DNA from 2 places in the Limosilactobacillus portuensis genome. Region 2 is predicted to be linked to the other one. Evidence: predicted binding sites of a transcription regulator. Region 2 holds the regulator's gene; the other holds the start of a gene.
The links. The regulator CtsR, encoded in region 2, represses protease genes until heat stress. The targets are predictions, from matches to a motif close to TTGGTCAAAAAAGGTCAAANA.
Positions count from the first base shown of each region.

Region 1: a site for CtsR is predicted at 6,836-6,856, ahead of clpP (ATP-dependent Clp endopeptidase proteolytic subunit ClpP). Genes of this name have one in related genera too.

Region 1 is NZ_CP117296.1:1,355,117-1,368,024, reverse strand. It holds gene uvrB (excinuclease ABC subunit UvrB) at 1-167, shown strand, start outside; gene uvrA (excinuclease ABC subunit UvrA) at 185-3,037, shown strand; gene rapZ (RNase adapter RapZ) at 3,279-4,148, shown strand; gene PRK60_RS07030 (gluconeogenesis factor YvcK family protein) at 4,169-5,155, shown strand; gene whiA (DNA-binding protein WhiA) at 5,169-6,110, shown strand; gene clpP (ATP-dependent Clp endopeptidase proteolytic subunit ClpP) at 6,171-6,764, opposite strand; gene PRK60_RS07015 (hypothetical protein) at 7,411-7,542, shown strand; gene gap (type I glyceraldehyde-3-phosphate dehydrogenase) at 8,346-9,359, shown strand; gene PRK60_RS07005 (phosphoglycerate kinase) at 9,453-10,664, shown strand; gene tpiA (triose-phosphate isomerase) at 10,734-11,483, shown strand; gene eno (phosphopyruvate hydratase) at 11,572-12,894, shown strand.
Region 2 is NZ_CP117296.1:301,284-314,191, forward strand. It holds tRNA gene PRK60_RS01345 (tRNA-Gly) at 1-12, shown strand, start outside; tRNA gene PRK60_RS01350 (tRNA-Arg) at 19-92, shown strand; tRNA gene PRK60_RS01355 (tRNA-Pro) at 142-215, shown strand; gene PRK60_RS01360 (serine hydrolase domain-containing protein) at 413-1,378, shown strand; gene adhP (alcohol dehydrogenase AdhP) at 1,578-2,600, shown strand; gene PRK60_RS01370 (CtsR family transcriptional regulator) at 2,878-3,345, shown strand; gene PRK60_RS01375 (ATP-dependent Clp protease ATP-binding subunit) at 3,360-5,837, shown strand; gene PRK60_RS01380 (TetR/AcrR family transcriptional regulator) at 6,072-6,665, shown strand; gene rpoB (DNA-directed RNA polymerase subunit beta) at 6,890-10,510, shown strand; gene rpoC (DNA-directed RNA polymerase subunit beta') at 10,560-12,908, shown strand, end outside.

The sequences.
Region 1 (12,908 bases), 870 kb from region 2:
ACCGTGATGATCAAACAAAGATGGTTGAAGAATTAACTGAACAAATGCGGACGGCAGCTAAGCGGTTAGACTTTGAGCAGGCTGCAACGCTTCGTGATACGATAATGGAATTAAAAGCACAGATGACAGGAAAGAAAACTAAAAGGATAAAGCAGAGTAAAAAATAAGGGGGAGTGAATTATTCGTGGCAAACGATAAGATTATTATTCATGGCGCACGTGCCCATAACTTAAAGAATATTGATGTAAAAATCCCCAAGAATAAGTTAGTTGTAATTACTGGCCTATCCGGCTCGGGAAAGAGTTCGCTAGCATTTGATACCTTATATGCAGAGGGACAACGCCGCTATGTGGAAAGTTTATCTGCCTATGCTCGTCAATTCTTAGGTCAAATGGATAAACCGGATGTTGATTCAATTGATGGCCTTTCACCCGCAATATCGATTGACCAGAAGACTACATCTCATAACCCCCGTTCCACGGTAGGGACTGTCACGGAGATTAACGACTTTCTGCGATTGTTGTGGGCACGGGTAGGAACTCCAATTTGTCCCAACGATCACACTCCAATTAGCAGTCAATCACCTGACCAGATGGTTGACCGGGTACTGGAACTCCCTGAGCGAACTCGACTTCAAATTCTTTCTCCAGTTGTTCGTGATAAGCGTGGAACCCAAAAGAAGATCTTTGAAAAGATCAAAAAGGAAGGATTTGTGCGGGTTCAAGTAGATGGTGAAACCTATGAACTAGATGAAGTCCCAGAACTTGATAAGAATAAGAAGCATACGGTTAATGTTGTCATTGACCGGATTATTATCAAGGATGGGATTCGCTCTCGCTTGTTTGATTCATTTGAAGCTGCTTTGAGGTTAAGTGACGGTTACGCGATTGCAGATGTGATCGGTGGGGAACCAATTCCATTTTCCGAAAAGTATGCTTGCCCAATTTGTGGATTTACTGTAGGTGAGCTTGAACCGCGACTGTTTTCTTTCAATGCTCCAATTGGTGCTTGTCCTGAATGTGAGGGCTTGGGTTCAAAGCTAGAAGTTGACGTGGATCTAGTGGTTCCTGATCGAACTAAAACGCTTCGGGAGGGAGCAATGATTCCGTGGAACCCGATTTCTTCACAATACTATCCACAGTTACTGGAACAATTCTGTGAAGCTGCTGGAATTAACATGGATACGCCATTTAATAAACTTTCCAAAAAGCAACAGCAGCAGGTCCTGTATGGTAACGGCGATCAGACATTCCATTTCCACTACGAAAATGACTTTGGTGGAGTCCGGGATGTTGATGTGCCGTTTGAGGGAGTTATTAATAATATTAAGCGTCGGTACAAGGAAACCAATTCTGACTTTACTCGAGAACAAATGCGAAAGTACATGACAGAACTGCCTTGTCCGGCTTGTCACGGTTACCGGCTTAACCAACGGGCGTTAGCAGTTAAAATTAACGGTCAAAATATTGGTGAAGTTTCTGAATTGCCAATTAGTAAGGCTATTACGTTCTTTGAAGGTGTTCAATTCTCTGAACAACAAGAAAAAATTGCCCGGCCAATTTTGAAAGAGATTTTAGATCGGCTGACATTTATGAAAAATGTTGGTGTTGAATACTTAACATTAAGTCGCTCTGCACGAACGCTCTCCGGTGGTGAAGCTCAACGAATCCGTTTGGCAACACAAATTGGCTCAAATCTTTCTGGGGTTATGTACGTCCTTGATGAACCATCAATTGGCTTACACCAGCGGGATAATGATCGACTAATTTCTTCCCTTAAAGCGATGCGTGATCTTGGGAATACCTTGATTGTGGTTGAACACGATGAAGATACCATGCGGGCTGCAGACTATATTGTGGATATCGGTCCGGGAGCAGGAGCTAATGGTGGAAAGGTAATGGCTGCTGGGACACCAAAACAAATTATGCGTTCCAGAAAATCACTAACAGGCCAGTATCTTTCTGGTAAAAAGATGATTGAGGTTCCTAAAGAACGCCGGGAGGGTAATGGAAAACACATTATTCTTAAGGGCGCTGCTGAAAATAACTTAAAGAACATTAATGTTGATTTTCCTCTTGGTAAGTTTATCTGCGTAACTGGTGTTTCTGGTTCTGGGAAATCAACTTTAGTTAATGTGATTTTGAAACGAATCCTGGCACAGAAGTTGAACAATAATTCTGCTAAGCCAGGCAAGTATAAATCAATTAGTGGAATTAAAAATATCGAGAAGGTAATTGATATTGATCAATCGCCAATTGGGCGAACACCACGGAGTAATCCTGCTACATATACTGGTGTCTTTGATGATATTCGCGAGCTTTTTGCTCAAACAAATCAGGCAAAGATGCGCGGCTATAATAAGGGACGTTTTAGTTTTAACGTAAAGGGTGGTCGTTGTGAAGCTTGCCATGGTGACGGAATTATTAAGATCGAGATGAACTTCTTACCAGATGTTTACGTTCCGTGTGAAGTCTGTCATGGAACACGTTATAATTCAGAAACCCTTGAAGTTGAATATAAGGGAAAGAATATTTCACAGGTTCTGAACATGACCGTTTCTGAAGCCTTGAAATTCTTTAGTGCAATTCCAAAAATTAAGCGAAAACTGCAAACAATTGAAGATGTTGGTTTAGGTTACGTAACTCTAGGTCAACCAGCTACTACACTTTCAGGTGGTGAAGCCCAGAGAATGAAACTTGCTGCCGAACTCCATCGTCAATCACGAGGTAAAAGCTTTTATATTCTTGATGAACCTACCACTGGACTACACATGGATGATATTAAACGCTTGCTGGCGGTTTTACAGCGATTAGTTGATACTGGAAACACCGTCCTGGTAATTGAACATGATCTTGATGTTGTCAAATCAGCTGATTGGCTAATTGATCTTGGCCCCGAGGGAGGAGAAGCGGGTGGTTATATTGTTGCTACTGGAACTCCTGAAGAGGTTGCAAAGGTTAAGGAAAGTTATACCGGACAATATCTGAAGAAGATGCTAGAACGGGATAAGGCACTTGAAGAGAAAAAGCAACATTAAAGTTTCTAAATAACCTAGGGAAGGGATCCATTACTAACGCATAGCGATTCCTTGGAAAATGGTTCAAGAAGGCTTCAGAGTTCGAGATTGGCGAGCTTTGAAGCTTTTTCTGTGTCTTTTAAGTATTAACTAGCATTTCCTGAAAAATAATAAGACCTGCTTTAGTTTTAGTTATTAAAAGACACGCCCGGATTGTTGTGATACAATGATTAGGTATAAGTGTAGAAAAGAGGGGGAGAACATGGTAGAGAAGATGCGAGTGGTAATTATTACCGGAATGAGCGGTGCCGGGAAAACCGTTGCTGTTCATAGTCTTGAAGACTTAGGCTACTTCGTGTTCGATAATATGCTTCCTAACTTGGCAGAAAAATTTGTCGATGTGATGGAAAAAGCGAGTCAGTTTAATAAGGTAGCTATGGTAATGGATTCTCGTTCCCAGAGATTCTATGATCAAGTGCTGCCAAGTATTCGACAATTGAAAAGACGTGAAGATCTTGAGGTTAGTTTACTTTTCCTCGATGCCGCCGATGATAAATTGATTTCTCGTTATAAGGAAACACGTCGTTCACACCCACTATCACCTCATGGTCGGTTATTGGACGGAGTGACGGCTGAGCGAAAACTACTGAATAATCTTAAAAGTGAGGCAGACATTCGGATTGATACTACTTCTTTGACGCCACGAAACCTTAAACTAAGACTCAATAAAATCTTTGGTCATGGTGAGGGAAGCAATTTCTATATTGAAGTAATGTCGTTTGGCTTTAAGTATGGATTGCCGTTAGATGCTGACATTGTGCTTGACGTTCGTTTTCTCCCTAACCCCTTTTACGTTCCAGAGCTTAAACATTTGACAGGTAATGATGCTGCCGTCCAGGAATACGTGATGAAAAGCCCGTTAGCAAAGGAATTTTATGCTCATTTAAGGTCATTATTAGAAACGGCAATGCCAGGCTATATTCATGAAGGGAAAAGTAGTCTAACGATTGCAATTGGCTGTACTGGAGGGCAACACCGTTCCGTTACTATTGCAAATAAGATTGCAACTGATTTAAAAGCTGATGGTTATCAAGTTAATATTCACCATCGGGACGTCGATAAGGCAAAATAAAGAAGTAGAGGAAGGATTATATGTTTCATAAGCCAAAGATCGTTGTGATCGGGGGTGGAACTGGTCTTCCAGTTATCCTTCGTGGGTTACGCGATCAAAATGCTGATATTACAGCGGTAGTTACCGTTGCGGATGATGGTGGTTCATCGGGAATCCTACGAGATTATATTAATGTGGTCCCGCCTGGTGATATTCGAAATGTTCTGGTTGCTCTCTCTGAATTACCAAAATTACAGAAAGAAATCTTCCAGTACCGTTTCAAAACGACTGACCAATTTTTAGCAGGCCATGCCATTGGCAACCTTATTATTTCCGCACTTTCAGAAATGCAGGGTGACATTTTTGATGCAGTTCAGGAACTTTCAGAGATGATGGAGATTCGGGGACACGTTTTCCCTGTTTCTGATGAACCATTAACATTGAATGCTGAATTTATGGATGGCTCGACAATTAGTGGTGAGTCAGAAATTACTAAGGCCCATAAGCAGATTAAACGTGTCTGGGTAACGCCATCAAATGATGATGACGGTCATAAAGCAAAAGCGGTTCCTGAGGTTATTAAGGCAATTGAAAATGCAGATCAAATTGTTTTGGGACCGGGTAGTCTGTTTACAAGTATTCTGCCAAATTTGATGATTCGCAATGTTGCCCAGGCTGTATGCAGAAGTAGGGCAGAAGTAGTCTATATTTGTAATATTATGACGCAAAAGGGAGAAACCGATCACTTTACTGATGCCGATCATGTTCGGGTACTTAACCGTCACCTTGGGAAAGACTTTATTGATACCGTATTGGTTAATATTCAGCCAGTTCCCGATAATTATATTGACTTTAAGGAATGGAACGAAATTTCCCAGCCTGTGGGACATGATTTTCAGGGGCTCCGGAAGCAGGGATGCCGAGTTATTAGTTCCAACTTCTTACAGCTAAAGGATAATGGAGCATTTCATGACCGTGATAAGGTTGTTAATGAGTTAATGAATCGCCTCCATGAAGTTCATGATTAGGGGGTGACTAGCATTGTCCTATGCTAGCGAAGTAAAAAAAGAGTTAACGGCAATTAAGGTTCATCGTGATAATGCTAAAGCGGAACTAATGGCTTTAATCAGGATGAATGGCTCAATCGGAATTAGTAATCATCACCTAGTATTGAATATTCAAACTGAAAATCCTGCCATTGCTCGACGAATTTATTCATTGCTAAAAGACTTCTATCACGTTGAAAGTGAAATTGTTGTTCGGCGGAAGATGAAACTAAAGAAAAATAATCAGTATATTGTTCGTTTGCGTTATTCTGCAGAACGTGTTTTGGATGATTTACAAATCTTACAAGGGATGCAAATCAAGGAACAGGTTCCTGTTGAGCTGTTAAAGGATGAATGGATGGTTCGTTCATATTTACGTGGTGCATTTTTAGCTGGTGGTTCTGTAAATAATCCCGAAACTTCTCGATATCATTTAGAAATTTATTCTCTCTATGAAGAACATAATGAGATGATTGCTCGAATGATGAATAAGTTTGGCTTAAATGCGCAAACAACTGCTCGACGAAGCGGGTACATTGTTTATCTTAAAGAAGCTGAGAAAATTGCTAACTTTATGTCGCTAATTGGCGCAACTAATTCGATGCTGCAATTTGAAAACATTCGAATTGTTCGCGATATGCGTAATTCGGTTAATCGTCTCGTTAACTGTGAGAATGCAAATATGAATAAGATCGCTAATGCCTCAACTAAACAGATCGAAAATATTAAGCTCATTGAAGCAAGTGTCGGCTTAGAAAGCTTGCCAGATAAGTTACGCGAGATTGCTGAAACGCGGCTTGCTCACCAGGAAGTCAGTTTAAAAGAATTAGGAGAATTAGTTCCTGGTGGTCCAATTTCGAAGTCTGGTGTCAATCATCGCTTGCGAAAGCTAAACGCGTATGCGGATGAGCTGCGAACCAGAGCATTGACTAAATAAGAAAGTTTAAACGAAAATAAGCTGAAGGAAATTTTCCTTCAGCTTATTTTTGATCATTAGTTACTTTAACTTAGAATTGTTTTCCATAATTCCATCAAGCAAACCATAATCAACAGCTTCTTGAGCAGTTAAGTAGTGATCACGTTCGGTATCACGATTAATCTTTTCGATTGGCTGCCCTGAATTCTTGGCCAGAATTTCGTTAATCATCTTTCGTGTCTTCAGAATTTCAGTAGCAGCAATTTCAATTTCGGTTTGTTGGCCTTGGGCACCACCAGATGGTTGGTGAATCAAGACTTGTGAATGTGGTAAACCAAACCGCTTACCCTTAGCACCCGAAGATACTAAGACGCTAGCCATGGAAGCGGCCATTCCGATAACAATAGTTTGAACATCAGACTTGATGAAGTTCATGGTATCGTAAATTGCCATTCCAGATGTAACCACACCACCTGGAGAGTTGATGTAAAGGTAAATATCTTTTGTTGAATCTTGCGCATCTAGGAAAAGAAGTTGCGCAACGATTGAATTAGCCATATCGTCTTCAATTGGACCAGATAGCATGATGATCCGATCCTTTAGAAGCCGTGAATAAATGTCATAAGCACGTTCACCACGAGATGATTGCTCAATAACAGTAGGAACTAAATTCATAGTCGATTAGCCTCCCTTATTTTTAGCACTTGTTAGCATTAATTGCTAACTTATGTGAATACTATACTCGTTTGGTCAAAAAAGGTCAAATGATTTGTCGTGAAAAATAAAATGAGACTGGGAGTTTAACGGTCTCATTATTTTATTATGGTCAATTCGTGGTGTTTATACGGCTAAGCATCATTAATGATAGGGGGAGAGGAAATAATGAGCCGTATAGCATAGTTGGTATTAATTTAATTTAGTGAAGATCCTTAGCAATCAAACTGAGTTCAGTAGCAGCTGATTCTTTATCAAGGGTTGTCCAGTCGGTGTTGTTAAATTTAATGAATGCTTTGAATGTATCTTTAGTCATAATAAATTACCTCGTTTTCATATATTGGGACTTTTAATTGGCCCTTTTTTGTTTACGACTATATAGTACCTCCTATTGGTATACTTTGTAAGTTCTTTTGCTTATTAATTTTGTTAAAGATATTATTAAATTGGTATAGTTTAATTTGAAGAAATTTTTTTACTTTAGCAAATGCTGCTATGATAATCCTGACAAGAGATAGCATCTTATGAAGGGTTGCTTTTTAAATCCATGCCCGGTATAATTGGAACGTTAATTAATTTACGTTTAATATATAAGGAGGCATTTGCTATGCGTAAAGCACACCCATACGGCGTTCAAGGTCGTCGGCCAATTGCTCCTAAGTACAAGCGAGCATTAAAGGAAAAGAAGATTGAAGCTATTCGTAAGTGGGCTAAGGAAAAGCCAGCTGAAGAAAAGTAGTTTAATATCGTAATGGTTGACTGAATCTATTTTAGTCAACTTTTTTATTTACTTTATTTAATAATAGGGATCAACCGGAAGTTAACTTTCTTAGAGGAAAGACTGACTAGCATAGGACGATAAATATTGATGAAATCATTAAACAATAGTTAAGAAGCCGAGAAAAAACAAGACGTTTTTTCTCGGCTTCTTAACTATTACCAGCAATTTTCGAAACTACTGAGTCTAATCGCGAGAATCCAAATAGGCTCACTTCATTTCGTAACCCGAGCCTTCGAGTCTAACACAGCGGAGCAAGCCTATTCGGCTACGAACGACTCTGATGAGTTTATCATCATTCGTCGTTCTAGGTTAGCCCATCAGGCTCTTAAATGGGTTAATTCCCAGTTTCCCTCTATATTAAATATTACTAAAAAAGGAGACTAACAAATTTTGCTAGTCTCCTTATAAAAAATGCGCCCCCCGAGAGTCGAACTCGGATCTCGAGAACCGGAATCTCACGTGCGATCCATTACACTAAGGGCGCGTCAACAAATATTATATTATCTTACTTTAACTATAATTGCAACAATAAATTTTTATTTTTAATAATGATAACGTTTTCACAAGAAAAATAAAACTTTTCAGGCTAATTGGATAGACAAGTTAGTGAAATATGAGTATTATTAATACCGTAAGGTTGTAATTGCTAAGTCATGATCTGGTAGATGCTTAATACTGCTTAGATGTGGTTAGTATTGTATGAATGTGATTGAATTAGCAAAGACACTAATTATGTTTTTCCTAAAGGAGGAAATTGCAGTATGACTGTAAAGATTGGTATTAATGGTTTCGGCCGTATTGGTCGTTTGGCATTCCGTCGTATTCACGAACTCAACACTGATGATATTGAAGTTGTTGCTATCAACGATTTGACTTCACCAGAAATGTTGGCTTACTTACTTAAGTACGACTCAACCCAAGGTCGTTTTGATGGCGAAGTTTCATCAACTGACAAGGGTATCGTTGTTGATGGTAAGGAATACCCTGTATACGCAGAACGTGACGCACGTAACATTCCTTGGGTAAAGAACGACGGTGTTGACTTTGTCCTTGAATGTACTGGTTTCTACACTTCTGCAGAAAAGTCACAAGCTCACTTGGATGCCGGCGCAAAGCGTGTTCTTATTTCTGCTCCTGCTGGTAACATTCCAACTGTTGTTCCTGGTGTTAACTTGGATACTTTGAAGGCTGATGACAAGATTGTTTCAGCTGGTTCATGCACAACTAGTTGTCTTGCACCAATGGCATACTGGTTGAACAAGAACTTCGGTATCAAGGTTGGTACTATGACTACTGTTCACGCTTACACTGGTAGCCAAGCTGTTCTTGACCAACCACGTGGCAAGAAGTTCCGTAACAACCGTGCTGCTGCTGTTAACACTATTCCTCACTCAAGTGGTGCTGCTAAGGCTATCGGTCTTGTTATTCCTGAATTGAATGGTAAGCTTTCAGGTCACGCACAACGTGTTGCTGTTCCTGATGGTTCATTAACTGAACTTGTTACTATCATGAACAAGAAGGTTTCTGTTGATGATGTTAACAACGCTATGAAGGAAGCTGCCAAGGATAACCCAGCATTCGGTTACACTGATGACCCAATCGTTTCAACTGATATTATTGGTTCTACTTTTGGTTCTGTATTTGACCCATCACAAACCGAAATTATGGAAGGCGAAGATGGTACTCAATTAGTTAAGACTGTTGCATGGTACGACAACGAAAATGGTTTCACTTGCAACATGATCCGGACTTTGCTTCACTTTGCAAACCTTTAATCCGGAATGCTGAAATATTAGCGACATAAAAAAGGTGGGAGGAGGAGACTCCAACCACCCTTTTTCTTAACAAAGAAGGAGGAAACATAATTTATGGCAAAATTAACTGTTGAAGATTTACCATTAAACGGTAAAAAAGTTTTAATGCGGGTTGACTTTAACGTTCCAATTAGTGATGACGGTACTAAGGTTGAAGATGATAACCGAATCGTTGCCGCTTTACCAACTATTAAGTACGTTATCGAACATGGTGGTAAGGCTATTCTGTTCTCACACCTTGGTCGAATTAAGAAAGAAGAAGACAAGCCTGCTAAGTCTTTAAAGGCTGTTGCTGAACGTCTTTCTGAATTACTTGATAAGCCCGTTAAGTTTGTTCCAGTTACTGAAGGTAAGGAACTAGAAGATGCTATTAACGAACTTAAGGATGGCGAAGTATTGCTTGTTCAAAACACTCGTTATGAAGATGTTAAGAATGGCGAATACGTAAAGCGTGAATCTGGTAATGATCCTGAATTAGGTAAGTACTGGGCTTCCTTGGGTGACGTTTATGTTAACGATGCATTCGGTACTGCTCACCGGAAGCACGCATCTAATGTTGGAATTGCTACTAACATGCCAGGAAAGGCTGCTGCCGGCTTCTTGATGGAAAAGGAAATCAAGTTCTTGGGTGACGCAGTTGATAATCCACAACGGCCATTCGTTGCTATTCTTGGTGGTGCTAAGGTATCAGACAAGATTGGCGTTATTGATAACCTTCTTGACAAGGCTGACAAGATTATCATTGGTGGTGGAATGGCTTACACATTCTACGCTGCTAAGGGTATTAAGACCGGTGACTCACTTGTTGAAAAAGACAAGATTGATGTTGCCAAGAAGATCCTTGATAAGGCTGGCGATAAGATCGTCCTTCCAATTGACAACGTTGTAGCTGACAAGTTTGACAATGATGCTAACACTAAGGTTGTTGAAGGCGACATTGACGACGGCTGGATGGCTCTTGATATTGGTCCTAAGTCTGTTGAAGAATTCAAGAATGTTTTGAAAGATGCTAAGACAGTTGTTTGGAATGGACCAATGGGTGTCTTTGAAAAGCCTAACTTTGCTAAGGGAACCCTTGAAGTAGGTAAGTTCCTTGGTACTTTGAACGATGCAACTACGATTGTTGGTGGTGGTGACTCTACTGCCGCTGTTAAGCAATTAGGAGTTGCCGATCAACTTACCCACATTTCTACTGGTGGTGGAGCTTCATTAACCTACCTTGAAGGTAAGACTTTGCCAGGAATTGCTGCAATTTCTGAAAAGTAATATATAATAAAGCGGAATGGTTGAAACGGGACTATTCTGCTTTTTTTGCGGTTTAAAGGAGTGATTTTGATGAGGGTACCAATTATCGCTGGCAATTGGAAAATGCATAAAACGGTGGCTGAATCAGTTGATTTTGTTAAAAAGGTAAAGGATCAGCTGCCACCAGCAAAACAGTTGGAAACTGCATTAGCGGGGCCAACGTTATCGTTAGTTTCAATGAAAGAAGCTGCTGCAGGCTCTCCACTGAAAATTGCTGCTGAGAACTGCTATTATAAAAATGAAGGTGCGTATACAGGCGAGACAAGTCCATACGCCCTTTATCAAGCAGGAATTCACCATGTAATCCTTGGACATTCCGAGCGCCGGAAGTACTTTCATGAGACTGATGAGATCGTAAATAAAAAAATTAAAGCAGCATTAGCTGATCATCTTTGCCCCATCGTTTGTTGTGATGACACAATGGGACGACGGACAGCAGGGAAAAAAGTTCATTGGGTTGTAAACCAAATTCTTTACGATGCTAAGGGACTTTCAAGCGACGAGATTAGACACGTTACAATTGCTTATGAGCCAAGTTGGGCAATTGGGACCGGTCAAAGTGCGGATCCTAATGAAGCTGAAGAGGGATGTTACCTAATTCGGCAGACGATAGCTTATATGTACGGGAATGACGTTGCTGATGACGTTCGAATCCTTTATGGAGGAAGCGTAACAACTAGTAATATCAATGACTTAATGTCAAGTCAGGATATTGATGGGGTCCTCGTAGGTGGTGCGAGCTTGGATCCTGAAACATTTTTAAAATTAGTTAACCACTAAATGCTTGTTTTTGGTTGCACAAAATAATACAATATTAATGAAATAGCGCGATTGCTATCGAATTTAAGACAGAGGAGAGATTCATCAAATGTCACTTATTACAGATATTTATGCACGTGAAGTTCTTGATTCACGTGGTAACCCTACAGTTGAAGCTGAAGTATATACTGAAGCTGGTGGTGTTGGCCGTGGAATCGTACCTTCAGGTGCCTCAACTGGTGAACACGAAGCCGTTGAATTACGTGACGGTGATAAGAACCGTTTTGGCGGTGAGGGAGTATTAAAGGCCGTTGCTAATGTTAACGACGTTATTGCTAAGGAAATTGTTGGTATGGAAGTTACCGACCAAATTGCAATTGACAAGGCAATGATTAAGTTAGACGGTACTCCAAACAAGGGTAAGTTAGGTGCTAACGCTATTTTAGCTGTTTCACTTGCTGCTGCTCGTGCTGCTGCTGACGAATTACAAATTCCTCTTTACAACTACCTTGGTGGTTTCAATGCTCACGTATTGCCAACACCAATGATGAACGTTATCAACGGTGGTGCTCACTCTGATAACAAGGTTGACTTCCAAGAATTCATGATCATGCCAGTTGGTGCACCAACTGTTCGTGAAGCAATTCGTTGGGGTTCAGAAACTTTCCATGCTTTGAAGAAGGAATTGGAAGCTGCTGGAAAGGTAACTTCTGTTGGTGACGAAGGTGGATTTGCTCCAGACTTTGCTAACAACGAAGAACCATTCGAATACTTGATTAAAGCTATCAAGGATGCCGGCTACAAGCCAGGTAAGGATATTGCAATTGCCTTTGACGTTGCTGCTTCAGAATTGTGGAACGACGAAGACAAGAAGTACAAGCTTCGTTGGTCAACTGGTGAAGAATTCACTACTGATGAATTTATTGACTACCTTTCAGGAATTATTGAAAAGTACCCAGTTGTATCTGTTGAAGACCCAATTGATGAAAACAACTGGAATGACTGGGTAACCCTTACTAACAAGCTTGGTAAGAAGGTTCAACTTGTTGGTGATGACTTCTTTGTAACTAACACTGATTACCTTAAGAAGGGTATTAAGATGGGTGCAGCTAACTCAATCTTAATTAAGCTTAACCAAATCGGTACTTTGACTGAAACTGTTGAAGCAATCGAAATGGCTAAGGAAGCTGGTTACACTGCTATTGTTTCACACCGTTCTGGTGAAACTGAAGATACTACCATTGCTGACTTAGTTGTTGCTACTAATGCTGGACAAATCAAGACTGGTTCCATGAGCCGGACTGACCGTCTTGCTAAGTACAACCAATTAATGCGGATTGAAGACCAACTTGGTGATGTTGCTCAATACAAGGGTATCCACTCCTTCTACAACTTGAGTGAACAAGCTCGTCAAGACATCGAAAACCGTTAATTAACATAACGTTA
Region 2 (12,908 bases):
CCGTCTTCCGCTCTTTATGCACCCATAGCGCAATTGGATAGAGTGTCTGACTACGAATCAGAAGGTTGAAGGTTCGACTCCTTCTGGGTGCACTACTTAAAAGCGTGGCACACTACTTAGTGTTGTCACGCTTTTTCTTTTCGGAACTTAGCTCAGCTTGGTAGAGCGCTACGTTCGGGACGCAGAGGTCGCAAGTTCAAATCTTGTAGTTCCGATTATCATAATTATAAGGAGCAGGGAAAACTAATTTGTTAGTTCTGTCCTGCTTTTTTAGTAGTAATGATTTGATGAAAGACATTTTGCTTGTAGATTACAATTTAATTTTTGGGAACGGCTTATGACAAGGAAATTATTCTACTTATTATTAATACCGGTAATTATTTTAGGAGTGCTTCTCTGGAGTCCACAGAAAATGGTGAACGCCAGCCAAGTTGATGGGAAAACCAAGGTAGAATTACAAACTTACCTTCAAGATCACCATATCAATGGCATTATTCTAGTCAACGGGAAACGGGATCAACCGGTAGTTCTAAGGAATAAACTTACAACTAACCCAGCACAAGTTGTTGCTCCTAATGCTCTATTTCCAATTGGCTCGCTACAAAAATTGATAACAGGGGTTGCAGTATACCAGCTCGTTCAGAAGGGGAAGCTAAAGTGGGAGATGCCACTAAGTAAATATTATCCCCAAATTCAAGGAAGCGACCAAATAACATTACAACAGTTAATGGCTCATACAAGTGGTTTGCAAAATGATGGTGCGTTGCCGAAGAAAACTTTAAATAATGAAAAAAGTCAGGAACGTTTTTTCCTTCACCATTTTAAGAATACAGCTAGTCACGATTGGAATTATCAGGATATTGATTTTGAAATGTTAGGTGCTATTATTCGTCAGCGAACACATGATGACTACTATCACTTTATAAAAAAGACAGTTTTAAGGTCGCTGAATCATCAGCAGCTAAAAATGGTGTACCAGGTAAAACCGCGTCAAGTATTGCAGACTATGCAACCGGGTGTGACTTGGCGGATACTATCACAAACTGCTTCGTCAGAAATTGGTGCCGGTGATCTACTGCTCTCACCATTAAATTATTGGAAATTTATTTACCATGACGTAATCAGTAACCCAAAGCTTATTAAGAGCTTTGCTAACCAACCAAAGAGCCAGCGTGAAGCTTATTTTGGTGGTGTTTATTTTCAAGGAACGGTTATTCGGGCTAATGGTAGCGAGCCGGGGTATAATTGTTGTTTTTTTGCGGATTATAAAACTAAACGAACATTGATGCTGTTTACCAATAACATTGATTATCAAACCCTTCGCCAAACTGCTGAAGAACTTTATGAAATTTACAATGGTGAACAAATTCAGCCATAGTGTACGAAATTTATTTGCTAAAATACTCACAATTGGTATTGATTAAGTGATGCTAGTTTCAGCATACTGATAGGAAACTAACAGAATATTGGTCTATTAGTTTCCTGTTTATTTATTCACAAAAGCGCTTTAAAAAACGAATTGGATTTGTTATTATATTTTGTGTAAAAGATAACAAGTTCAAAGGAGATTTTAGATTATGAAAGCTGCTGTTATTAACGATCCAGTAGATGGTTACGTTACTGTTAAGGATGTTCAACTTCGGGATCTTAAACCAGGTGAAGCTCTAGTTGACATGGAATACTGTGGTCTTTGTCACACCGACTTGCACGTTGTTGCTGGTGATTTTGGTAAGAAGCCAGGACGGATTATTGGTCACGAAGGTGTTGGTCGTGTATCTAAAGTTGCTCCTGGTGTTACTTCCTTAAAGGTTGGGGATCGAGTATCAATTGCTTGGTTCTTCAAGGGTTGTGGACACTGTGAATACTGCCTTACTGGTCGTGAAACACTTTGCCGGAACGTTTTGAATGCTGGTTACACTGCTGATGGTGCAATGGCACAACAATGTATCGTTCCTGCTGATTATGCTGTTAAGGTTCCAGAAGGTCTTGATCCAGTTGAAGCTACTTCATTAACTTGTGCCGGTGTTACTATGTACAAGGCATTGAAGGTTGCTGACATCAAGCCAGGTCAATGGGTATCTATTGTTGGTGCTGGTGGTCTTGGTAACTTGGGTATTCAATTTGCTCATAATGTTTTCGGTGCTCACGTTATTGCCGTTGATGGTAACCCTGAAAAGCTTGAAGCTGCTAAGGAAAACGGTGCTGAAATTGTTATTAACCGTCACGATGGCGATGTTGATAAGCAAATCCAAGAAAAGGTTGGCGGTGTCCACGCTGCTGTTGTAACTGCTGTTTCAGCTTCAGCATTTGACCAAGCAGTTGACTCACTTCGTCCAGATGGTAAGTTAGTTGCCGTTGCTCTTCCACAAGGTGACATGAAGCTTAACATTGCTAAGACTGTTCTTGACGGAATTATCGTTGCTGGTTCATTAGTTGGTACTCGTCAAGATTTGGCTGAATGTTTCCAATTTGGTGCTGAAGGCAAGGTTCACCCAATTGTTAAGACTCGGAAGTTAAGTGAAATCAATGACATGATCCAAGAATTGAAGGATAACAAGGTTGTTGGTCGGAACGTTGTTGACTTCAGCTTAGAAGATTAATCTATAAAATATCCCCTTTTTGAAATTTAGCGAGAGCAAGGTATTTAGGTCTTGCAAACGTAAATAAGCTCCTAGAGTAAGGTAAAACCAAACTCTAGGAGCTTTATTTATCTACCATGTGCTACTTGATTTTATCTCGGTAATGAAAAGCATGTCATAGTCTTTTCCTTAAATTATTTGCTAGTACTTACTCTTTATTGAGATAGTTTTCTGGTTCCTGATTTAATATTGTGGTAAAATTTGGTCAAGATTAGTCAGGAAATTTGGAGGTGATGGAATGGAAGAGAAAAGTATTTCTGACATTATTGAGGAGTATTTGAAACAAATCCTTGGTGAGTCATCTCAAATTGAAATTCGTCGTTCGGAAATTGCCAATCATTTTGATGTTGTTCCGTCACAAATTAATTATGTAATTAAAACCCGATTTACTATTCAGCATGGATACTTAGTGCAAAGTAAACGTGGTGGTGGCGGCTATATTCGAATTGAGCGCGTTAATTTACTTGATAATGTTGATGTGTTAAACTCACTAATCCAAGCAATTGGGGATTCAATTAGTGAGCGTGATGCTTACGATATTGTTCGAACGCTTTATGATGAAAAAGTACTGACAAGGCGAGAGGGGGACTTAATGCTAGTTGCCTTGTCAAAGCAAACCCTAAATGTGAATGATTGTAATGTTGAAGCTCAGTTAAGAGCAAGAATTTTAATTTCAATGCTTAATCGTTTACGGTATGAGAGCTAGGAGGAAAGCAGTTAATGGATAATATGTTTACACCAAGTGCCAAACACGTCTTGGCACTCGCCCATGAACAAGCAAAGTACTTTAAGCACCAAGCCGTTGGTACTGAACACTTATTACTCGCGTTGGCAATTGAAAGGGAGGGGATTGCTAGCAAAATTTTTGAGCAATTCTCCATTACTAGTGATGATATTCAGGAAGAAATCGAGCGGATGATTGGCTATGGGACAATGGATGACATGGGGCCAGCCGATTACCTTCCATATTCTCCCAAGGCGCGTCAAGTATTAGCGCTAGCGGGACAAGAAGCGCAACAGTTAAACGCCTTAAAGATTGGTACTGAGCATTTACTGCTTGCGTTGATTTCAGATGAGGGAATCCTCTCTTCCAGGATTCTGCTGAGTTTAGATGTATTACCGCGACAAATTCGTAAAGTAACCTTACGTCGTCTTGGTGTATCAGACATTCAAGCACGGCAGCGGTTAGGAAGACAGCCGGGACAACGGGCACGAAGATCGGAGACGCCAACTCTTGATAAGCTTGCACGTGATATGACTCAAATGGCAAGGGATGGCAAACTTGATCCCGTAATTGGTCGCGACAATGAATTACGACGGGTTGAGCAGATCTTAAGTCGCCGAACAAAGAATAATCCAGTGTTAATTGGTGAACCTGGTGTCGGAAAGACGGCAATTGCTGAGGAACTGGCTCGCCGAATGGCTAGTAATGAGGTTCCTGAAGACTTAGCACAAAAACGACTGATGATGCTTGATATGGGATCGTTGGTCGCTGGAACTAAGTATCGTGGAGAGTTTGAGGACCGGTTGAAGAAGGTTATTGATGAGATTCAAAAAGATGGTCATGTGATCCTCTTCATTGATGAATTACATACCCTAATTGGTGCTGGTGGTGCTGAAGGGGCGATCGATGCTTCAAATATTTTAAAGCCTGCGCTTGCTCGCGGTGATTTGCAGACGATTGGGGCCACGACTCTTGATGAATACCAAAAGTATATTGAATCTGATGCTGCACTAGAACGGCGGTTCGCGACTGTTCAGGTTGAAGAACCGACTGAAAATGTTGCTTTGCAGATCCTGAATGGCTTGCGGCCAAAGTATGAGGAACACCACCATGTTAAAATTGATGATGATGCATTAAAACAGGCTGTTAAGTTATCAAGTCGGTATATCACGGACCGTTATTTGCCGGATAAGGCGATTGATTTAATTGATGAAGCCTCCTCAATGGTACGGATTGATGCCGAAGAAAAAGGAAATCATCAACCATCATTGACCACAAAGCTAGCACAACTCCGGCAACAAAAAGAAGCTGCAATTGAGAATCAGGATTTTGATCAAGCAGCTAATCTCCGACAAGAAGAGCTAACATTGAAGGCTAAAGTTGACGAGCAACAGAAAAAGGCTGAGCAACAATCTACACGACAAAAGCTCCACACAACAGGGGAAGATGTTGCAAAAATTGTTGCTGAATGGACCGGTGTTCCGTTGACCCAGCTTAAGAAGAGCGAGAGTGAACGATTGGTTAACCTCGAAAAGGTTCTTCATAATCGTGTTATTGGTCAAAATGAGGCTGTATCAGTTGTTGCAAAGGCAATTCGCCGAGCAAGAAGCGGGTTGAAAGATCCGCAACGGCCGATTGGTTCATTTATGTTCCTTGGACCAACAGGGGTAGGAAAAACGGAATTAGCTAAAGCGTTGGCGGCAGCAATGTTTGGTTCTGAAGACAACATGATTCGAATTGATATGTCTGAATACATGGAAAAGTATAGTACTAGTCGTTTAATTGGTGTTGCTCCGGGCTATGTTGGTTATGACGAAGGTGGTCAATTGACCGAAAAGGTTCGTCAACACCCATATTCGGTTGTTCTATTAGATGAAGCAGAAAAGGCGCATCCCGATGTTTTTAATTTACTTCTTCAGGTTCTTGACGATGGTTATTTGACTGATGCTAAGGGACGAAAAGTTGACTTTCGTAATACCATTATTATTATGACCTCTAATTTAGGTGCAACACAGCTTCAGGATGAGAAAGAGGTCGGATTTGGTGCACGTGATGTTAGTCAGGACTACCAGGCGATGGCATCTGCAATTCGCCAACAATTAAAATTGCATTTCCGTCCAGAATTTCTGAACCGGATTGATGAAACGGTAATTTTCCACTCCTTGCAAAAGGACGAACTTCACCAAATTGTTAAATTAATGGTTGCCCAATTAAGAGCACGAGTTGCTGAACAAGGGATTAATCTAAAAGTTACACCTGCAGCGATTGATGTTGTTGCAACTGAGGGTTACGATCCGGCATATGGTGCTCGGCCATTACGACGGGCACTGCAGGATTTGATTGAGGATCCGCTAAGTACTGCGTTATTAAGTGGCAATGTTAAAACTGGTGATAACGTTGTTGTTGGTGCGCACCAAGGTAAGATTACCTTGAAAGTAAAAAATGATCACCATGAGCGAATGGTGAAAAATTAAAACTAAAAATGTGCTTTAACGATTGGTTTTCCAAACGTTGAAGCCTTTTTGTTTACGGAAAATTATTAAACATTTCTGTTATCATCTGTTCAATTGAAATTAATAAGAATAAAAATATTATTTTATCTATATCTGATTGGGAAGGAGATAATTTTGCTTAAAAGCTTGTCAAATCAGAGTTTTGGTGGCATTATATATTTATAATGTGATTAATATGTTAGGAGATAGTAAAGTATGAAGAGAGCTGAACAGCTTGAAAAAACACGACAGTCAATTATGAGAACAGCAACTAAGCTCTTCTTACAAAAAGGCTTCGGTGAAACTTCTACTCGTGATATCGCTAAGCAAGTTGGGATTACTCAACCGGCCCTTTACCATCACTTTAGCGATAAGGAAGTCCTCTATCTAGACGTGATGACTAATTTGAGTAGTAAGGTTCGTAAGGATATTAATAAGGTAATGCGAAAACATAAGCTAACACCTAACGAACAATTGTGGCAAATTGCGGTTGCGCTGAAGAAACATCACCCAGTAAGTATCTACGATCAATACCACCAAGCAGTTAGTTTGCTTTCAAAGAGTTCCCAACAAAAATTGAACATGATTCTCGCAATGAATTATCTTCAACCGATTGCTGAGTACTTTAAGCAACCTGAAGTTGAATTGCGCCCTGATATTTTGCCACAAGAGGCTGCTGAATTATTCTTAGCAGGTATCTCGCCAATTTTTGGTACTTACCAACCAATTGGTGGGCATAACATTAGTGACGATCAGCGTGATCAATTAATTTTAGACTGCATTATTAGTGGACTTTCAAAAACAAAATAATTAGTTGAGTAACTCTATTGACATTTAATAAATTATCTTATATACTATAAAAGTATGTAATTGTGAGTTCTCATATGAGTCTGATGATCTATTGTCCATTAGGCTCAGTAAATAAAACCAAAGGCAGTTTTTAACTGTTTTTGGATTTTTTTTGCTCAAAATTATGATTTTAGTTCATTTGTAACCAAATTGTAACATTTGAACTCACTGAATAAATTAGAGAGGTGAACAGTTTGGCCGGACATTTAGTTAAATACGGTAAGCACCGTACCCGTCGTAGCTACTCCCGAATCAAAGAAGTTCTCGAGTTGCCAAACCTGATTGAAATCCAAACGGACTCATATAACTGGTTCATGGATAAAGGTTTACGGGAAATGTTTGATGATATTTTGCCAATTGATGATTTCCAAGGGAAGTTATCATTGGAATTCGTAGACTATCAACTTTTGGAACCTAAGTATACTGTTGATGAAGCACGTGAACATGATGCAAATTACTCTGCACCGCTTCACGTTACTTTACGTCTTACTAACCATGAGACTGGGGAAATTAAGTCTCAAGATGTTTTCTTTGGTGAATTCCCATTAATGACAGATCAAGGGACCTTCATTATTAATGGTGCTGAACGGGTTATTGTTTCTCAATTGGTTCGGTCACCAGGTGTTTACTATAGTGAAGAAGCCGGCAAGAACGGCCGGCCAAGTTATGGTGCTACCTTTATTCCTAACCGTGGTGCCTGGCTTGAATACGAAACTGATGCTAAGAACATTTCTTACGTTCGGATTGACCGGACTCGTAAGTTGCCAATGACTGAATTAATCCGGGCACTTGGTTTTGGTTCAGATGATGAAATCATTGATATGTTTGGTGGCAACAGTGAGACCCTATCCTTGACTTTGGATAAGGATGTTCACAAGAATGCTGAAGACTCTCGGGTCGAAGAAGCACTCAAAGATATCTACGAACGCCTTCGTCCAGGTGAACCTAAGACTGCCGACTCAGCTCGGAACTTGTTAACTGCACGGTTCTTTGATCCTAAGCGTTATGACATGGCTCCAGTTGGTCGATACAAGACTAACAAGAAGCTGATGTTGAAGTACCGTCTTCTTGGTGAAACCTTAGCTGAAACCCTTGCTGATCCAGACACTGGTGAAGTTCTTGCTCAAAAGGGCGATAAGGTTACTAAAGAAGTATTGAAGAAGTTGGAACCATACTTAGATCGTGATGACTTTAAGATGATTACCTACACTCCTTCTGATGAAGCCGTGGTTACTGAACCAGTAAAGCTTCAAAAAGTTTTGGTTTACTCTCACGAAGATCCAGAACGAGTTGTTCCAATTATCGGTAATGGTCACATTCCATTGGAATACAAGCATATTGAACCAGCTGATATTCTTGCTTCATTGAACTACTTCTTTAACTTGCAAGAAGGTATCGGGACAACCGATGATATTGACCACTTAGGTAATCGGCGGATTCGTTCAGTTGGTGAATTATTACAAAACCAATTCCGAATTGGCTTAGCACGGATGGAACGGGTTGTTCGGGAACGGATGTCAATTCAGGATCCTGATACTGTTACTCCACAACAATTGATTAATATTCGACCAGTTGTTGCTTCAATTCGTGAATTCTTTGGTTCTTCACAATTGTCACAATTCATGGATCAGACCAACCCACTTGGCGAATTGACTCATAAACGGCGTCTTTCCGCCCTTGGTCCTGGTGGGTTGACTCGTGATCGGGCCGGATATGAAGTTCGTGATGTGCATTATACCCACTATGGTCGGATGTGCCCAATCGAAACTCCTGAAGGTCCTAACATTGGTTTGATTAACAGCCTTTCATCATATGCTCGTGTTAATAAGTATGGATTTATCGAAACTCCATACCGTCGTGTGTCATGGAAGACTCATAAAGTTACTGATAAGATCGACTACTTAACTGCCGACGAAGAAGATAACTACATCATTGCTCAGGCTAACACGCCTTTGAATGATGATGGTTCATTTGCTCAAGATCAAGTTATGTGTCGTGATAAGGATGATTACATTGAAACGAGCGTTGAGAACGTCGACTACATGGACGTTTCTCCAAAACAAGTTGTCTCCGTTGCTTCCGCATGTATTCCATTCCTTGAAAACGATGACTCTAACCGTGCCTTGATGGGGGCCAACATGCAACGGCAAGCTGTTCCGTTGTTAAACCCTCATGCACCATTAGTAAGTACTGGAATTGACTATAAAGCAGCCCATGACTCTGGGGTGGCCATGATTGCTAAGAAGTCAGGGACAGTTGAATATGTTGATGCTCGAGAAGTTCGTGTTCGTGAGGAAGATGGCACTCTTGATACTTACAAATTAATGAAGTTCCGTCGTTCTAACGGTGGTAAGAACTACAACCAACGACCAATTGTTAAAGTTGGCGAACATGTCGATGCCGATGATGTCCTTGCTGATGGACCATCAATGGAACAAGGTGAATTAGCCTTAGGTCAAAACCCATTGATTGCCTTCATGACTTGGCAAGGTTATAACTTCGAAGATGCCATCGCAATTAGCGAACGGTTAGTTAAGGATGACGTTTATACATCAATCCATATTGAGTCATACGAATCAGAAGCTCGGGAAACTAAGCTTGGACCTGAAGAAATGACCCGTGAAATTCCTAATGTTGGTGACGACGCACTTAAGGATCTGGACGAAAATGGGATTGTTCGGATTGGTGCTGAAGTGCACGACGGCGATATTTTAGTAGGTAAGGTTACTCCTAAGGGAATGACAGAATTATCTGCTGAAGAACGGCTGCTTCACGCTATCTTTGGTGAAAAATCACGTGAAGTTCGTGATACTTCTCTCCGTGTTCCTCACGGTGGTGGCGGTATTATCCAAGACGTTAAGGTCTTTACCCGTGAAAATGGGGATGAACTTTCACCAGGTGTTAATACCATGGTTCGGGTTTACATTGCCCAAAAGCGGAAGATTCAAGTCGGTGATAAAATGTCAGGTCGTCACGGTAACAAGGGTACTGTTTCTATTGTTGTACCTGAAGAAGATATGCCGTATATGCCAGACGGTACACCAATCGACATTATGTTGAGTCCAATGGGTGTGTCAAGTCGTATGAATATCGGACAGTTGCTTGAATTGCACTTAGGGATGGCCGCAAAGCGTCTTGGAATTCACATGGCAACACCAGTATTCGATGGTGCTACCGATAAAGATGTTTGGGATGCTGTTAAGGAATCTGGATTCCCTGAAGACGGTAAGACAATTCTTTATGACGGTCGAACAGGTGAACCATTTGAAAACCGGATTGCCGTTGGTTCAATGCATTACCTTAAGTTGGCCCACATGGTTGACGATAAGATTCACGCTCGTTCTACTGGTCCATACTCACTTGTTACTCAACAGCCATTGGGTGGTAAAGCCCAGTTTGGTGGTCAGCGGTTTGGTGAAATGGAAGTTTGGGCTCTTGAAGCTTACGGTGCTGCATACACTCTTCAAGAAATCCTTACTTACAAGTCAGATGATACTGTTGGTCGTGTTCGGACTTACGATGCCATTATTAATGGTGAACCAATTCCAAAACCAGGTGTTCCTGAGTCATTCCGGGTTCTGGTTAAGGAATTACAAGTATTAGGCCTTGATATGAAGGTTCTTGATGGCAATCAGAATGAAATTCAATTGAAGAATATGGATGAAGATGATGACGAAGTTGTTAATGTTGATGCTTTAGCTAAGTACGCTGCAAAGCATAACGCTGAAGAAAAGAAGGACGAAGCGTCTGCCGATAATAAATCAGCAGCAACAACTGATGAACAAGACAAGACTAAGCAAGACTAGTTTTACTTAGTGCTGAACGTAAACTACTAAAATAAGGAGGAAAAATCCTTTGATTGATGTCAATAAATTTGAAAGTATGCAGATCGGCCTGGCATCACCAGATAAGATCCGTAGTTGGTCTTACGGGGAAGTAAAGAAGCCCGAAACGATCAATTACCGGACTTTAAAGCCAGAAAAACAAGGTCTGTTTGACGAACGAATCTTTGGCCCAACTAAGGACTATGAATGTGCTTGTGGTAAGTACAAGCGGATTCGCTATAAGGGTCGTGTCTGTGACCGTTGTGGTGTTGAAGTTACTAGTTCAAAGGTTCGTCGTGAACGGATGGGGCACATTGAATTGGCTGCTCCGGTTTCCCATATTTGGTACTTCAAGGGGATTCCAAGTCGGATGGGTCTTGTCTTAGACATGAGTCCACGTTCACTTGAAGAAGTTATTTACTTTGCTTCATACGTTGTTTTGGATCCAGGTGATACCCCACTTGAAAAGAAGCAATTACTTTCTGAAGCAGAATACCGTGATAAAAAGGCTGAATTTGGCGACCGCTTTACTGCTGAAATGGGTGCCGCTGCTATTAAGAAGTTATTAGCAGATGTCGACCTTAATAAGGAAGCTGCCGAATTAAAGGAAGAACTAAAGGAAGCAACTGGTCAAAAGCGGACTCGTGCTATCCGTCGTTTGGATATTTTGGAAGCATTCATCAAGTCTGGCAATAAGCCAGAATGGATGGTTCTTGATGTTATTCCTGTTATGCCACCTGACTTACGACCAATGGTTCAACTTGAAGGTGGTCGGTTTGCTACTTCTGACTTAAACGATTTATACCGGCGGGTTATTAACCGGAATAACCGTTTGAAGCGTCTTTTGAAGTTGCAAGCACCAGGAATCATTGTTCAAAACGAAAAGCGGATGCTCCAAGAAGCTGTTGATGCTTTGATTGATAATGGTCGTCGTGGTCGTCCTGTTTCAGGTCCTGGTAACCGTCCATTGAAGTCTCTTTCTCACCTTCTGAAGGGTAAGCAAGGGCGTTTCCGTCAAAACTTGCTTGGTAAGCGGGTTGATTACTCTGGTCGTTCAGTTATTGATGTTGGTCCATCATTACGAATGAACCAAATGGGGCTTCCTGTTCCAATGGCTCTTGAATTATTCAAGCCATTTATCATGCACGAATTAGTTAAGCGTGGTTTATCTGCTAACGTTAAGGCAGCTAAGCGGAAGATTGATCGTCGTGATGATGATGTCTTTGATGTTCTTGAAGATGTGATCAAGGAACACCCAGTTCTTCTTAACCGGGCCCCTACTTTGCACCGGTTAGGTATTCAGGCTTTTGAACCAATCCTGGTTTCTGGTAAGTCGATGCGCCTTCACCCATTGGTATGTACAGCTTACAATGCCGATTTTGATGGGGACCAGATGGCGATCCACGTACCACTTTCAGACGAAGCACAAGCTGAAGCACGGTTGTTAATGCTTGCCGCTTCCCACATTTTGAGTCCTCGTGACGGTGAACCAATTGTTTCTCCATCCCAGGATATGGTTATCGGTAACTACTACATGACCACTGAAGATAAGGGTCGTGAAGGTGAAGGGATGATCTTCAAGGATACCGATGAAGCTGAAATGGCATACCGGAACAATTATGTTTCACTGCAAACTCGTGTTGGTGTACAAGTTTCAGCATTCCCTGATAAGCCATTTACTGATGAGCAACGTGGCAAGATCATGGTAACTAGTGTAGGTAAGTTATTGTTTAACCGGATTCTTCCTAAAGATTTCAATTACATTAACGAACCTACTGCTGATAACATTACTAAGGGTGTTGATGATCGCTTCTTCCTTGATCCAGGTGAAGATATCAATGAATACCTTGAAAATGCACCGCTAGTTCCACCATTCAAGAAGGGCTTCTTGTCTGACTTGATTGCTGAAGTTTACAAGCAATACAAGGTTACTAAGACTTCTCAATTCCTTGACCGAATTAAGGACCTTGGTTACTACGAATCAACAATTTCTGGTTTGACTACTGCAATGTCAGATATTCATGACTTGCCTGAAAAGCCAGAAATTATCAAGAAAGCTCGGAAGCAAGTTGCCTTAGTTACTAAGCAATTCCGTCGTGGTTTGATTACTGACGATGAACGGTATGATCGAGTTATCGGTATCTGGAATGATGCTAAGGATGAAGTTCAAAACAAGCTGATTGAACACATGGACATCCATAACCCAATCAACATGATGTCTGACTCGGGTGCTCGTGGTAACATTTCTAACTTTACTCAGCTTGCCGGAATGCGTGGATTAATGGCATCTCCAAACGGTAAGATTATGGAATTGCCAGTTCTTTCTAACTTCTATGAAGGTTTGTCAGTGTTGGAAATGTTCATTTCTTCTCACGGTGCT